3 regions of the Streptomyces sp. NPDC059994 genome follow, and region 1 is predicted to be linked to each of the others. Evidence: riboswitches for the same ligand, from Rfam matches in the RefSeq annotation. Region 1 holds a riboswitch; each other region holds the start of a gene.
The links. A riboswitch is a leader RNA that binds a small molecule or an ion and turns the genes downstream of it on or off. The one in region 1 is predicted to bind cobalamin.
Positions count from the first base shown of each region.

Region 2: linked by a shared signal. The riboswitch ahead of ACFWA7_RS06730 ((2Fe-2S) ferredoxin domain-containing protein) and the one ahead of ACFWA7_RS12585 (cobalamin biosynthesis protein) in region 1 are both predicted to bind cobalamin.
Region 3: linked by a shared signal. The riboswitch ahead of ACFWA7_RS11370 (ribonucleoside-diphosphate reductase subunit alpha) and the one ahead of ACFWA7_RS12585 (cobalamin biosynthesis protein) in region 1 are both predicted to bind cobalamin.

Region 1 covers NZ_JBHWUR010000018.1:41,739-46,026, forward strand. The annotation lists gene ACFWA7_RS12580 (cobyric acid synthase) at 1-1,174, opposite strand, end outside; gene ACFWA7_RS12585 (cobalamin biosynthesis protein) at 1,171-2,100, opposite strand; cobalamin riboswitch at 2,208-2,350, opposite strand; gene ACFWA7_RS12590 (hypothetical protein) at 2,461-2,685, opposite strand; gene ACFWA7_RS12595 (anion permease) at 2,714-3,988, opposite strand; gene ACFWA7_RS12600 (class II aldolase/adducin family protein) at 4,197-4,288, shown strand, end outside.
Region 2 covers NZ_JBHWUR010000007.1:140,159-144,446, forward strand. The annotation lists gene ACFWA7_RS06720 (LysR family transcriptional regulator) at 1-886, opposite strand, end outside; gene ACFWA7_RS06725 (MFS transporter) at 1,021-2,289, shown strand; cobalamin riboswitch at 2,621-2,820, shown strand; gene ACFWA7_RS06730 ((2Fe-2S) ferredoxin domain-containing protein) at 2,860-3,246, shown strand; gene ACFWA7_RS06735 (hypothetical protein) at 3,399-3,632, shown strand; gene gap (type I glyceraldehyde-3-phosphate dehydrogenase) at 3,960-4,288, opposite strand, start outside.
Region 3 covers NZ_JBHWUR010000015.1:103,124-107,411, forward strand. The annotation lists gene ACFWA7_RS11370 (ribonucleoside-diphosphate reductase subunit alpha) at 1-2,005, opposite strand, end outside; cobalamin riboswitch at 2,134-2,275, opposite strand; gene mctP (monocarboxylate uptake permease MctP) at 2,496-4,115, opposite strand; gene ACFWA7_RS11380 (DUF3311 domain-containing protein) at 4,112-4,288, opposite strand, start outside.

The DNA.
Region 1 (4,288 bases):
CGGGCTCGCCCAGCGCCTCGCCGGTCGGCCGTGCAAGTGTCTTCTCGGCCGCGAACCGCACCCGTACGGGCAGCAGTCCGAGCCCCGCCACGGCGCCCGCCCGTGACTCGACCTCGTCCTCGATGTGCTCTCCGAGCACCTGGAATCCGCCGCAGATCCCCAGCACCGGACGCCCCTCGGCCGCCCTGCGCGCCAGCTCCCGCGCCAGCCCCCGTTCCCTCAGCCATTCCAACGCCCGGACCGTGCCCCGGGTTCCCGGCACGACGACCAGATCCGCGTCGGCCAGTTCCTCGGGCCGGTCCACGAACCGTACGATCACGCCCGGTTCGGCGGCGAGCGCGTCCACGTCCGTGAAGTTGGACATCAGCGGGACCGCGCAGACCGCGACCCGCAGCACGTCGTCGCCCACCGGCGGCGCCACCACCGACTCGCGCACGGCGCCGCGAAGGGAAACCCGCAGGCCATCCTCCTCATCGATGCCGAGCCCGTGCGCGAACGGCAGGATCCCGTACGTGTGGCGTCCGGTGAGCCCGCGCAGCATGTCGATGCCGGGTTCGAGGAGCGAGACGTCGCCCCGGAACTTGTTGACGATGTACCCGGCGACCAGCGCCTGGTCCTCGGGGCTCAGCAGCGCCGTCGTACCGAAGAACGAGGCGAACACCCCGCCCCGGTCGATATCGCCGACCACCACCACCGGAAGCTTCGCGGCGCGCGCGATGCCCATGTTGACGATGTCCGTGCGCCGCAGATTGATCTCGGCCGGACTGCCCGCCCCCTCGCAGATCACGGCGTCATACGTGCCCCGCAGCCGCTCCAGACAGTCCACGACGGTGCCGAGAAGCGCTTCCTGGCGTCCGCCGTGGTAGCCGCCGGCGCTCAGCTCGCCCACCGGCCTGCCCATCAGTACGACCTGGCTCGACCGGTCGCTCCCCGGCTTGAGCAGCACGGGGTTCATCAGCGCGGACGGCTCGACGCGCGCCGCCTGCGCCTGCATCGCCTGCGCCCGCCCGATCTCGGCGCCCTCGCGCGTGACGAACGAGTTGAGGGACATGTTCTGCCCCTTGAACGGCGCGACCTTCACGCCCTGGCGCACCAGCCACCGGCAGATCCCGGCGGTGACGACGCTCTTGCCCGCGTCCGATGTGGTGCCCGCGACCAGCAGTCCGCCGCTCATGTACGTACCTTCCTCACCGCGATCGCCACAGCCAGCGCCAGCCAGCCCACCCGGCGCGACAGCCGCACCGCCCGCTCGATGTCCGGGACTTCCACCGCCCGGCCGCCCCCGTTCAGCACGGGCCGGTGCTCGACACGGCCGCCGTACGAGAGGGTGCCGCCGAGCCGTACGCCGAGCGCGCCCGCGAACGACGCCTCGACGGGACCGGCGTTGGGGCTCGGGTGCTTGCGGGCGTCGTCCCGCCACGCGCGCGTGGCGGCGCGCGGCGCGCCCCCGGCGGCCACCGCCAGTGCGGCGGTGAGCCGGGCGCCCGGCCAGCCCGCCACATCGTCCAGGCGCGCCGAGGCCCACCCGTACCGCCGATGGCGCGGCGAGCGGTGGCCGACCATCGCGTCCAGCGTGTTGACCGCGCGGAACGCGACCAGGCCCGGAACCCCCGCGAGCGCCCCCCACACCAGCGCGCCCACCACGGCGTCGGAGGTGTTCTCGGCGACGGACTCGACGACCGCGCGCGCGATGCCGGGCGCGTCCAGGGACTGCGGGTCGCGCCCGCACAGGTGCGGCAGGCGCGCGCGGGCCGCCTCGACGTCCCCGGCCTCCAGCGCCTCGCCGATCGCGCGGGCCTCCCGGCCCAGCGAAGTGCCGCCCACGACGGCCCAGGTGGCGGCGGCGGTCAGCGCGACGGACGCGGTGGGAAGCTTTCGTACCGCGCGCGTGGCGAGCAGTGCGGCGCCCGCGGCGCCTCCGGCGCACACGGCGGTGTGCAGCGCGCCCCAGCCCCGGTGGTCGCGCCACAGCGTGCGCTCCACGGCGGCCGCGGCACGGCCGAACGCGGCGACCGGGTGTCCGCGGCGGGGATCGCCGAGGAGGAGGTCGCCGAGGAGACCGGCGGTGGCGCCGTACGCGAAAGTGCGATCGGCACGCATGGGATCAGCCCGCCGCAACGCCGCGAAGAACTCTGGTACTTCCGGGAGGTGCCGGCAACAGGCAGGCGCGCATGGCGGTATGTCCTCACTCAGGGTGTCCGCGCCCTGGTACGACGTCGACCGGCGGTGAGAGTTCCTGGCTCACGGGGATGATTCCCCGATGACAGTGGCGGGACCGCGCCGGATTCGCACCGGCTTCCTCTTCTGCCGCCGTAAATGGCTCGGGCAGTCCACCATGCCCGGGAACGCCCGTCAACTCGCTGCTGACCTGCGACGGGAGAGTGTGTTGGGGCACACAGAGAACCGCCCTCCGGCCGGGCCGGAAGGCGGTTCGAGGTGTGTGCGGCGCTGCTGGCCGGGCTACTTGCCGACGATCAGACTGATGCCGTACGCGACGGCCGCCGCGCAGAGCGCGAAGCAGAGGTAGGCGGTGGTGCGGGCCACGGCGACGTTGCCCTTGCCGGCCGCGGCCGACTGCTGCTTGCTGAGGCCGACGATCCCGACGGTGAACAGGCCCACCAGGCCGACGGTGACGATGAGGCTGACACCGAAGACGGTGCCGAGAGCTGCCCAGTCGATGTGCATGACGATTCCTTTGGGGTGCGCGGCCGGGTCAGACGGTGGCCGGGCGGGCCGGGTCGACGGGGGCCACCGGGGCCGGAGCCGGGATGGTGGCCGTCAGATCGGCGGCCACGGCGGCGGCGGTGGGCGGCGGGGTGACGGCGGCGATCGCGGTGGTCACGACGCCGGCGGGCTCGGCCGGGGACTCCGCCGGGGTGGCGGCGGCAGTGACGTCGTTGTGGTCGACCGGCTCGCGGCGCGACAGCTTCCAGATGAAGCCGGCACCCGCGATCAGCAGGATCGCCACGAGGACGATGCCCCAGGTGCCCTGGCCGGTCAGGAACTCGGCGCCGGCGCCGACCAGACCCGCGGCGGGCAGGGTCAGGCCCCAGGCGATGAACATGCGGGTCGCGGTGGACCAGCGGACCACACCGCCCTTGCGGCCGAGGCCGGCGCCCATGACGGAGCCGGAGCAGACCTGGGTGGTGGAGAGCGAGAAGCCGATGTGCGAGGAGGCCAGGATGACGGTCGCGGCACCGGACTGGGCGGCGAAGCCCTGCGGCGGCGCCAGCTCGGTCAGGCCCTTGCCCATGGTGCGGATGATGCGCCAGCCGCCGAGGTAGGTGCCCATGGCGATGGCCATGCCGGCCGAGACGATGACCCACAGCGGGGGGTTGGCGCCCGGGTGCAGCACACCGCCGGCGACCAGGGCGAGCGTGATGATGCCCATGGTCTTCTGCGCGTCGTTGGTGCCGTGGGCGAGTGAGACGAGCCCGGCGGAGGCGATCTGTCCTGCCCGGTACCCCTTGGCGGTGGCCTTCTCGGCAGCCGGGTCGGCGTTTCGGTTGATCCGGTACGTCAGGCGCGTGGCCAGCATCGAGGCGACGCCCGCGACGATCGGGGCGGCGACGGCGGGGAGCAGCACCTTGGTGACGATGGTCGAGCCGTTCACCGAGGACCAGCCGGCCGACATCACGGCCGCGCCGATCAGACCGCCGAACAGGGCGTGGGAGGAGCTGGACGGCAGGCCGAGCAGCCAGGTCACCAGGTTCCAGAGGATCGCGCCGACGAGCGCCGCGAAGATGACCTCTGTTCTGATGCCCTTCTCGTTGATGATCCCGCCGGAGATCGTCTTGGCGACCTCCACCGACAGGAACGCGCCGACCAGGTTGAGCGCGGCGGACATGGCGACCGCTGCTTTGGGCTTCAGGGCGCCGGTCGAGATGGTCGTGGCCATCGCGTTGGCGGTGTCATGGAAACCGTTCGTGAAATCGAACACTAGAGCTGTCACGACCACAATGGCGAGCAGCAGCGTGATGTGTTCCATTTACCCAGTCAATCGTTCGACGTCAGTGGCTGGACGAACGTAAGTAACCTGGATGAACGGAAGGTGAACTGGGTCGGGCTTCGCGGTGTATCCGACCGGTTTTTGCTGCGACCAGGCCCTGACAAACCCCGCGAACCGGCCATATACCCCATTGAAGAGATTCTGCTCACTCCGTCGCCCGCTGCGCGGAGCCTGCGAGGATCGCCCCATGGGAGAGCCGAAGGACTCCGGAGCGACCGCCACGGCCTGGGCCGAGCTGACCGCCACCGCGCGCCGCACCGCCGAGGAAGGCCTGGTCGT
Region 2 (4,288 bases), on a different contig from region 1:
CGGCCGCTGTGGCGGCGAGGTGGGCGCGGAGGGTGGCCAGTGCTGGGTGGGGGTTGTCGCGGTGCCACAGGAGCGAGTGCGGGTAGACGGGCGTCGGGTCGGTCACCGGGACGCGGCGCAGGCCGTGGCCGGCGGGCCAGACGAGGCGGGTCTGCTCACCCATGAAGGTGGCCAGGGCCGGGGTGTCGGCGATGGTGTCGAGGAGCGCGTCGGAGCCGAAGTTGGGGCCGGTCGCCTCGATGGTGAGGCCGAACTCGGCGACGAGGTCGTCGTAGTAGGCGCTCCACTCGGTACCGGGGACGAGGCCGGGCATCCAGATCCGGTGCCCGGCGAGCTGGGCGAGGGGCACCGACCGGGCGCCCGCCAGCGCGTGGGCGGGGCCGGTGAGGAGTTGGAGCGGCTCGTCGAGCACCCGGACGGACTCGATGTCCTCGGGAAGGGGCCGGCCGGGCGCGGCGAGGGCGCGGAAGGACGCGTCGATCGCACCGGACCGGACGGCGGCGATGGCCGTCTCGATGTCGAACAGCATCACCACGTCGAGCTCGATCTCGGGGTACGCGTGGTGGAAGCCGCGCATCAGACCTGACGGCGCGACGCGCGAGGCGATCACGTCTACGCGCAGCGGACGGCGGCCGGGGCGCACGGAGGTGACCGCGCGATCGGCGACGCGCAGCAGCTCGCGCGCGTGGGGCAGGAACGCCTGCCCGTCGATGGTGAGCTCGGCGCCGCGCGCGGTGCGGGTGAACAGCCGTACCCCGAGGTCGCGCTCCAGCGCGGCGATGCGCTTGGAGACAGCTTGCTGGGTGACCGCCAGCTCGGCGGCGGCCTCCTGGAACTGCCTTGCGTCAGCGGCGGCGACGAAGGTCCGGACGGTGTCGAGGTCCATGCCGACACCTTACGGGTACAACCGTTGGTTGTGGCCCGACGGTCCTGCGGTTGTTTGACCCCCGGCTGAGGCGCTCGCTTTGATGCTTCCGATCGCGGATCGGTTGTGCGGGTGAGTGACGAGGGGTGGCGGGCATGAGAATCGGGCACCGGCTGGGACATCTGCGCGGACATCGGCTGGGGCGGCGGTTCGGCTGGCTCTGGGGAGCGTACGGGACCAGCGCGCTCGGCACATGGCTCGCCTTCGGCGCGTTCCCGCTGATCGCCATCCAGGTGCTGCACGCCGGACCGGCCGAGGTCGCCGCGCTCTCCTCCGTGGGGGCTGCGGTGGGCGCGGCCGTGGCGGTGCCGCTCGGCCCGTGGGTGGAGTTCCGCCGCAAGCGGCCGGTGCTGATCGCGATGGACCTGGTGCGGTTCGCGGCGCTGCTGACGATCCCCGCCGCGTACGCGCTCGGCATGCTCACCTTCCTCCAGCTCCTGCTGGTCTCCATCGTCGTAGCAGCAGCCGACATCACCTTCCGCGCCGCCTCCGGCGCATACCTGAAGACGCTGCTGCCGGCCGAGGACCTGCTCGTCGCCAACGCCCGATTCGAGTCCACGGCCTGGACGACCACGATCATCGGACCGCCGCTGGGCGGCGCCGCGATCGGGCTCCTCGGTCCGGTGGCGACGGTGGTGGCCGACGCGGTCAGCTACCTGCTCTCGGCGCTGGGCATCCGCGCGACAGGCGGGCACGAGCCGCGGCCCGAGCGCCCGGAGGGCCCGCGCCTGCGGGCCGGGGACCTGCTCGACGGCTGGCGGTACATCCTCGCCGACACGACACTGCGTCCGCTGCTCTTCAACACCGCCTTGTTCAACGGCCTGGTGATGGCCGTCCAGCCGCTGCTGGCCGTCCTGATGCTCGGCCGACTCGGCTTCGCGCCGTGGCAGTACGGCCTCGCCTTCGCCGCGCCCTCAATCGCCGGACTGCTCGGTTCACGGCTGGCCCGACCGCTCGTCACCCGGTTCGGGCAGCACCAGGTCCTGGTCGTGGTCGGGGCGCTGCGCGCGATCTGGCCCGTCGGCCTGGCCTTTCTGGGCTCGGGCACCGCAGGGCTGCTGCTGGTGATCGGCGTCGAGCTCGGGCTCATCTTCTGCTGCGGGGTCTTCAACCCCGTCCACGCCACCTACCGCCTCGAACGCACCGCGACCGACCGCGTCGCCCGCACCCTGTCCGCCTGGGCGGTGACGACCAAAGCCACGACCGCGCTCCTGACGGCCGTCTGGGGCGTACTGGGCAGCCTGCTCGGCCCACGTACGGCCATCGGCCTGGCCGGCGTGCTCCTGCTGGCAACACCGCTGCTGCTCCCTCGCCGCGCGGCAGCGCATTTCTCCGAGCCGGAGCCGGCGCCGAGCCGCACCTGACGGGCCGCCACGGCCGTCACCGCTCGTTGGTCATCGGCCTCTGTTGCGAGACCCGCCACGCGCTCATCGGCTCGTCTGCTCCGACGGCTTCACCCTGACCGGCCCTTCGACGGCCAATCCCTCAGCATGGCTGCCGCGCCTGCGAACGCCTCAACTGCCCCCCAGAGCGCCGCACCACCCCCTCGGGCGCTCCCTGCGGATCGGCCAGAACACCACCACCTTCATCCCCTACCCCGTCACCGATCGCATGACTTGGCCAGCCAGTCCTGGCGCGCCCTCTCCGGCGGCGAACGCCAGTGCGTCCGGAGCGCCCACCCCCGCGCGACGGTGGTGACGCGCCGCCGCCCGACGTGCGACGATGCCCGACGACAAGGCGACGCGGAACGAGGAAGCCGGTGGAATTCCGGCGCGGTCCCGCCACTGTGATCGGCGAGCGAACCCCGAACAGACCACTGCCCGGACACGGGCGGGAAGGACGGGGCGAGCGGCGACCCGAGAGCCAGGAGACTCACGTCGTCGCCTCCTTGACGAAGCCGGGGCGGATCTCCCCGGAGGAGGAGCGTGAGCGGTATGCCGGAGCGGCAACCAGAAGATGGCGCCGGACGCACCCCAGCCGACTCGGCCCCGTGCCGGATCGTGGTGTGCAGGGACTGCTGCTGCGGGAGCGCGAAGGTGCCCGGAGTCGACCACGCGCAGCAGAGAGAGCGCCTTGCCGAGAACGCGCCCGTACGTGTCTCCGCCTGCCTCGACGTCTGCGAACAGGCCAACGTGATCGTCGTCCAGCCCTCTCGTGCCGCACGCGTCGCCGGTGCCCGCCCGGTCTGGCTCGGTTTGGTCAACGATCCCGACGCCACGGACGACATCGCCGCCTGGGTCCAGGCCGGCGGCCCCGGCATCGCGCCCTGCCCCGACATCCTCGACCTCTACGCCTTCACCCCCCGCCGAAGGGCTCGATGAGCACGCTTGGCCGTCCGGCCCCGGCGCCCGTCCCTGAACGGCGGCTGGTCCAAAACGTGTACCGGAGCCCGCTTGGTGGTCCACTACGCTGATCACCAAACGGTGTGCGAACGGGGGTTCGCCACTCAGCGAAATCAGGGGGAGCGGGGACCGTGGCCAAGCCTGTACGTGCCGCGATAGGGGACACCTGGATCAGGTGCAGCTTCTGCCAGGGCGATGTTTTCCGGGACCGCGAGGTGAAACTCAACAGCTCCGGGGCGGAGTTCATGAACCTCGGCTGGGCGAACGAGTCGGCAACCGGGCTGATCTGCTGGAGCTGCGGCTATGTGCTCCTGTTCGCGAACAAGAGTCTGAAGCTGTACAAGGTGGAGAAGAGCCAGGGGTGACGCCGCGTCTGGGACCCGTGCGTCAACCTCCGCCCAGCACCCGCTTCAGCTCCGCCTTGTGTCCATGCTGGACGGGCCGTGGACGCTACGGTGCTGGGCCTCGGCGTAGAGCTGGTCGTACGCCGGCCCCTGCGATCCGCTGTGCGGGCGCTGCCCGCTCCGCTTGGACGACGACGTCTCCCGCGTAGCTTTCGGTCTCGGTATGTGTCCGGCGTTGTGGGACGCCGGTTTCCAGCTGGGTGAGGCGGGTGACCAGCCCGCACGCGGCGGTGGCGACGTGCGGCCCGTGCCCGATGTCGCGGCTCGGACCGCCCCGACGCCCGGCTGTCACCGCCCGGCGAGCAGCTCCAGTGTGTCGATCACCCGGTTGGAGAAACCCCACTCGTTGTCGTACCAGGCGACCACCTTGACATGGCGGCCGTCCACCCGGGTGAGGGCCGAGTCGAAGATGGACGAGGCCGGGTTGCCCGTGATGTCGGAGGACACCAGCGCGTCCTCCGAGTACTCCAGCACGCCCGCGAGCGGCCCCTGCGCCGCCGCGCGGTAGGCGGCCAGCACGTCGTCGAGCGTCACGTCACGCTCGACGGTGGTGTTGAGCTCGACGATCGAGCCCACCGGCACGGGCACCCGGATCGAGTCGCCGGACAGCTTGCCGT
Region 3 (4,288 bases), on a different contig from region 1:
GCGCCTCGCGGGACTGCGCGTCCCACACGCCGAGCTTCTTCAGGTCCTCCACCAGGTAGCCGTTGACCTGGAGGAACTCACCGGAGAGCGTCTCGCGCTTGAACAGGTTGGAGACCTGCGGCTCGATGCACTCGTAGACACCGGCGATGGACGCGATGGTCGCGGTCGGGGCGATCGCGAGCAGCAGCGAGTTGCGCATGCCGACCGAGGCGATCCGCTCGCGCAGCGCCGTCCAGCGCTCCGGCCAGTTCAGCTCGACGTCGTAGTGGTCGGGGTGCAGCACGCCGCGCGCCGCGCGGGTCTTGTCCCAGGCCGGGAGCGGGCCGTTGCGGTCGGCGAGGTCGCAGGACGCCTCGTACGCCGTGAGCATGATGCGCTCGGCCAGCTTGGTGGAGAGCGCCTTCGCCTCGGGGGAGTCGAAGGGCAGGCGCAGCTTGAAGAAGACGTCCTGGAGACCCATCGCGCCCAGGCCCACCGGACGCCACTTGGCGTTGGAGCGGCCGGCCTGCTCGGTCGGGTAGAAGTTGATGTCGACGACCCGGTCCAGGAAGGTCACGGCCGTACGGACGGTCTCGTCCAGGCGCTTCCAGTCGATCTCGCCGGAGGCGAGCACGAAGGAGCCGAGGTTGACCGAGCCGAGGTTGCAGACGGCCGTCTCGCCGTCGTCCGTGACCTCAAGGATCTCGGTGCAGAGGTTGGAGGAGTGGACCGTGTGGCCGGGCTCCGCCGTCTGGTTGGCGGTGCGGTTGGAGGCGTCCTTGAAGGTCATCCAGCCGTTGCCGGTCTGCGCCAGGGTGCGCATCATCCGGCCGTACAGGTCCCGGGCCGGCATCGTCTTCTGGGCGAGACCGGCCGCCTCGGCCTTGCGGTAGGCGGCGTCGAACTCGTCACCCCACAGGTCGACCAGCTCCGGCACGTCGGCGGGGGAGAACAGCGACCAGGTGCCGTCCGCGTCCACACGGCGCATGAACTCGTCCGGGATCCAGTGCGCCAGGTTCAGGTTGTGCGTGCGCCGGGCGTCCTCACCGGTGTTGTCGCGCAGCTCCAGGAACTCCTCGATGTCGGAGTGCCAGGTCTCCAGGTAGACCGCGGCCGCGCCCTTGCGCCGCCCGCCCTGGTTGACGGCCGCGACGGAGGCGTCCAGCGTCTTCAGGAACGGGACGATGCCGTTGGAGTGGCCGTTGGTGCCCCGGATGAGCGAGCCGCGCGAGCGGATGCGGGAGTACGAGAGGCCGATGCCGCCCGCGTGCTTCGACAGACGTGCCACCTGGTGGTAGCGGTCGTAGATCGAGTCCAGCTCGTCCAGCGGGGAGTCCAGCAGGTAGCAGCTGGACATCTGGGGGTGGCGGGTACCGGAGTTGAAGAGCGTCGGCGAGGACGGCAGGTAGTCGAGCCGGCTCATCAGGCCGTACAGCGAGGCGACCTCGTCGAGCGCGCGCACCGAGTCGTCCTCGGCCAGACCCGCCGCGACCCGGAGCATGAAGTGCTGCGGGGTCTCGATGACCTGGCGGGTGATCGGGTGCCGCAGCAGGTAGCGGGAGTAGAGCGTGCGCAGGCCGAAGTAGCCGAAGCGATCGTCGGCGCCTTCCGCGAGGGAGGCGGCGACCAGCGCGTCCAGACGGTCCGAGTGCAGCCGTACGAAGTCGGCGGTGCGGTCCGCGATCAGGCCCTCGCGGTGGCCGACCTCGACCGAGTCGGAGAACGAGACCGAGCCCTGGGTCGCGGCCTCGTCGGCGATCGTGACCGTCAGCAGCCGGGCGGCGAGGCGGGAGTACGCCGGGTCCTCGGAGATCAGACCGGCGGCGGCCTCGGTGGCGAGCCCACGCAGCTCCGCCTCGTCCGAGCGCGCGTTGCGGCCGCGCAGCGCGGCGGCGGCGACACGGCCGGGGTCGGTGTCCGGCAGATCGGCGGTGAGGTCGGTCAGGGTCCGCAGCAGCGCGGTCCCGGGGGCATCGGCCGGCTCTTCGGCGATCGCTGAGGCGGGATCCGCAGGGGCGATGGTCACGTGGGGGCACTCCTCGCTCGGCACGGGGCCTTGGGGAAGTGCGCGGGCACACGGACACACCCCCTCGGGGGTACGCCGCGTCCACATGCCCATTCCGCGAGGCCCGGACGTCTGGCACCCGGACCGGACGGCCAGGGCGCGCTGTCGGCAGGTCCTCGGACTGACCAGGTACGCAAATGCGTACGAGTACACCGTTGCGGGACAGTTCCGGATTTGCACCGGATTCCCCTGCGGCGACAGCGAGCACGAGCATACATCTTGTGCCGGGAGTTGTTGGCGCCCCCACATGTTGTGTCGCATCCGTACCGGAGCGTGTTGGTGGGGCCCGGTCTTTGTCTGCGGGTTGTGGGTGGCCGCTCGCGCAGTTCCCCGCGCCCCTCAGGGGGTTGGAGGCGCCGCAAGCCCAACCCCCAGGCAGCCGTGGGCATTCCCCAGGAAGCAGAAACGGGCCGCCGGGTTTCACCGGCGGCCCGTTTTCCTGCGGCTCGTGTCAGTGTGTCGCGGCCGGGAGTTCCGTCTGTACGCCCGGGTCGCCCGCGTCCGCCGTGTAGTCCTCCGGGGAGGTCTCGTCGACGCCGTCGGGGGCCTTCAGGGCCCGCAGGGCCACCGTGAGGACGACGGTGACGGCGACGTTCAGGAGGAACGCGGTGAGGCCGATGTAGCCGATCTCACCGATGCCGGGGATGTTCTTGGAGCTGCCGCCGAAGTGCTTCTGGGTGGGCGAGGCGACCCCGTACGCGGCGAGCGTGCCGTACGCCATGCCCACCGCCCAGCCCGCCAGCAGCGCCCAGCGGTGGAACCAGCGGGTGAACAGACCGCCCACCAGGGCCGGGAAGGTCTGCAGGATCCAGATGCCGCCGAGCAGCTGGAAGTTGATCGCGACCGTCTTGTCCATGGTCAGGACGAAGACCAGCGCGCCCACCTTCACCAGGAGCGAGACCAGCTTGGAGACCTTGGTCTCCTGCTCCGGCGTGGCGTCCGGCTTGAGGAAGTCCTTGTAGATGTTGCGGGTGAAGAGGTTCGCGGCCGCGATCGACATGATCGCCGCCGGGACGAGCGCGCCGATGCCGATGGCGGCGAACGCCACGCCCGCGAACCAGTCCGGGAACATGTCCTCGAAGAGCTGCGGGATCGCCAGCTGGCCGTTCTTGACCTTGACCCCGGCCGCGATCGCCATGAAGCCGAGCAGCGCGAGCAGGCCCAGCATCAGCGAGTACAGCGGCAGGATGGTGGTGTTGCGGCGGATGACGTTGCGGCTGCGGGAGGAGAGGGTCGCCGTGATCGAGTGCGGGTACATGAAGAGCGCCAGCGCCGAGCCGAGGGCGAGTGTGGCGTACGTCCACTGCCCGGCCTCGGGGGGCACCAGCGCACCCGTGGGCTTCCCGGCCGCGTTGGGCGTCTCGAACTTGTGCCGGGCCGCCGCGAAGATGTCGTCGAAGCCGCCGAGCTTGATCGGGATGTAGATGATCGCCACCAGGATGACGAGGTAGATCAGGCCGTCCTTCACGAACGCGATCAGCGCGGGCGCGCGCAGGCCCGAGGAGTAGGTGTACGCGGCGAGCACCGCGAACGCGATCAGCAGCGGCAGGTCCTTCAGGAACCAGTTGCCGGACCCGCCGATGCCCATCACGTCGAGCACCGCCTGGATGCCGACCAGCTGGAGCGCGATGTAGGGCATCGTGGCGAGGATGCCGGTGACCGCGACCGCGAGCGAGAGGCCCTTGGAGCCGAACCGGCCGCGTACGAAGTCCGATGTCGTCACATAGCCGTGCTTGTGCGAGACCGACCAGAGCCGGGGCAGGAACGTGAAGATCAGCGGATAGACGAGGATCGTGTACGGCACCGCGAAGAACCCGGCCGCGCCCGCCGCGTACACCGCCGCCGGAACCGCGACGAACGTGTACGCCGTGTAGAGGTCGCCGCCGAGCAGGAACCAGGTGACCCAGGTGCCGAACGAGCGGCCGCCGAGCCCCCATTCGTCGAGGCTCTGCTCGTTCTCGGCGCGGCGCCAGCGGGCGGCCATGAAGCCGATGACCGTGACGGCCAGGAAGAAGAAGATGAAGACGCCGAGCGCGACGCCGTTCACACCGTCGTTGGCTGCGAGAGTCACTTGCCCTCACCCGCCTTGCGGCCCTGCTGGTCGTGCTGCCACAGCTTGTACGCGAGCATCGTGAGCGCGGTCGATATGACCACCCACAGCATCTGGTACCAGTAGAAGAACGGGATCCCGGCGAGTGCCGGATCGGCCTTCGCGTACGAGCCGACCCAGAGCATCGCCACGAA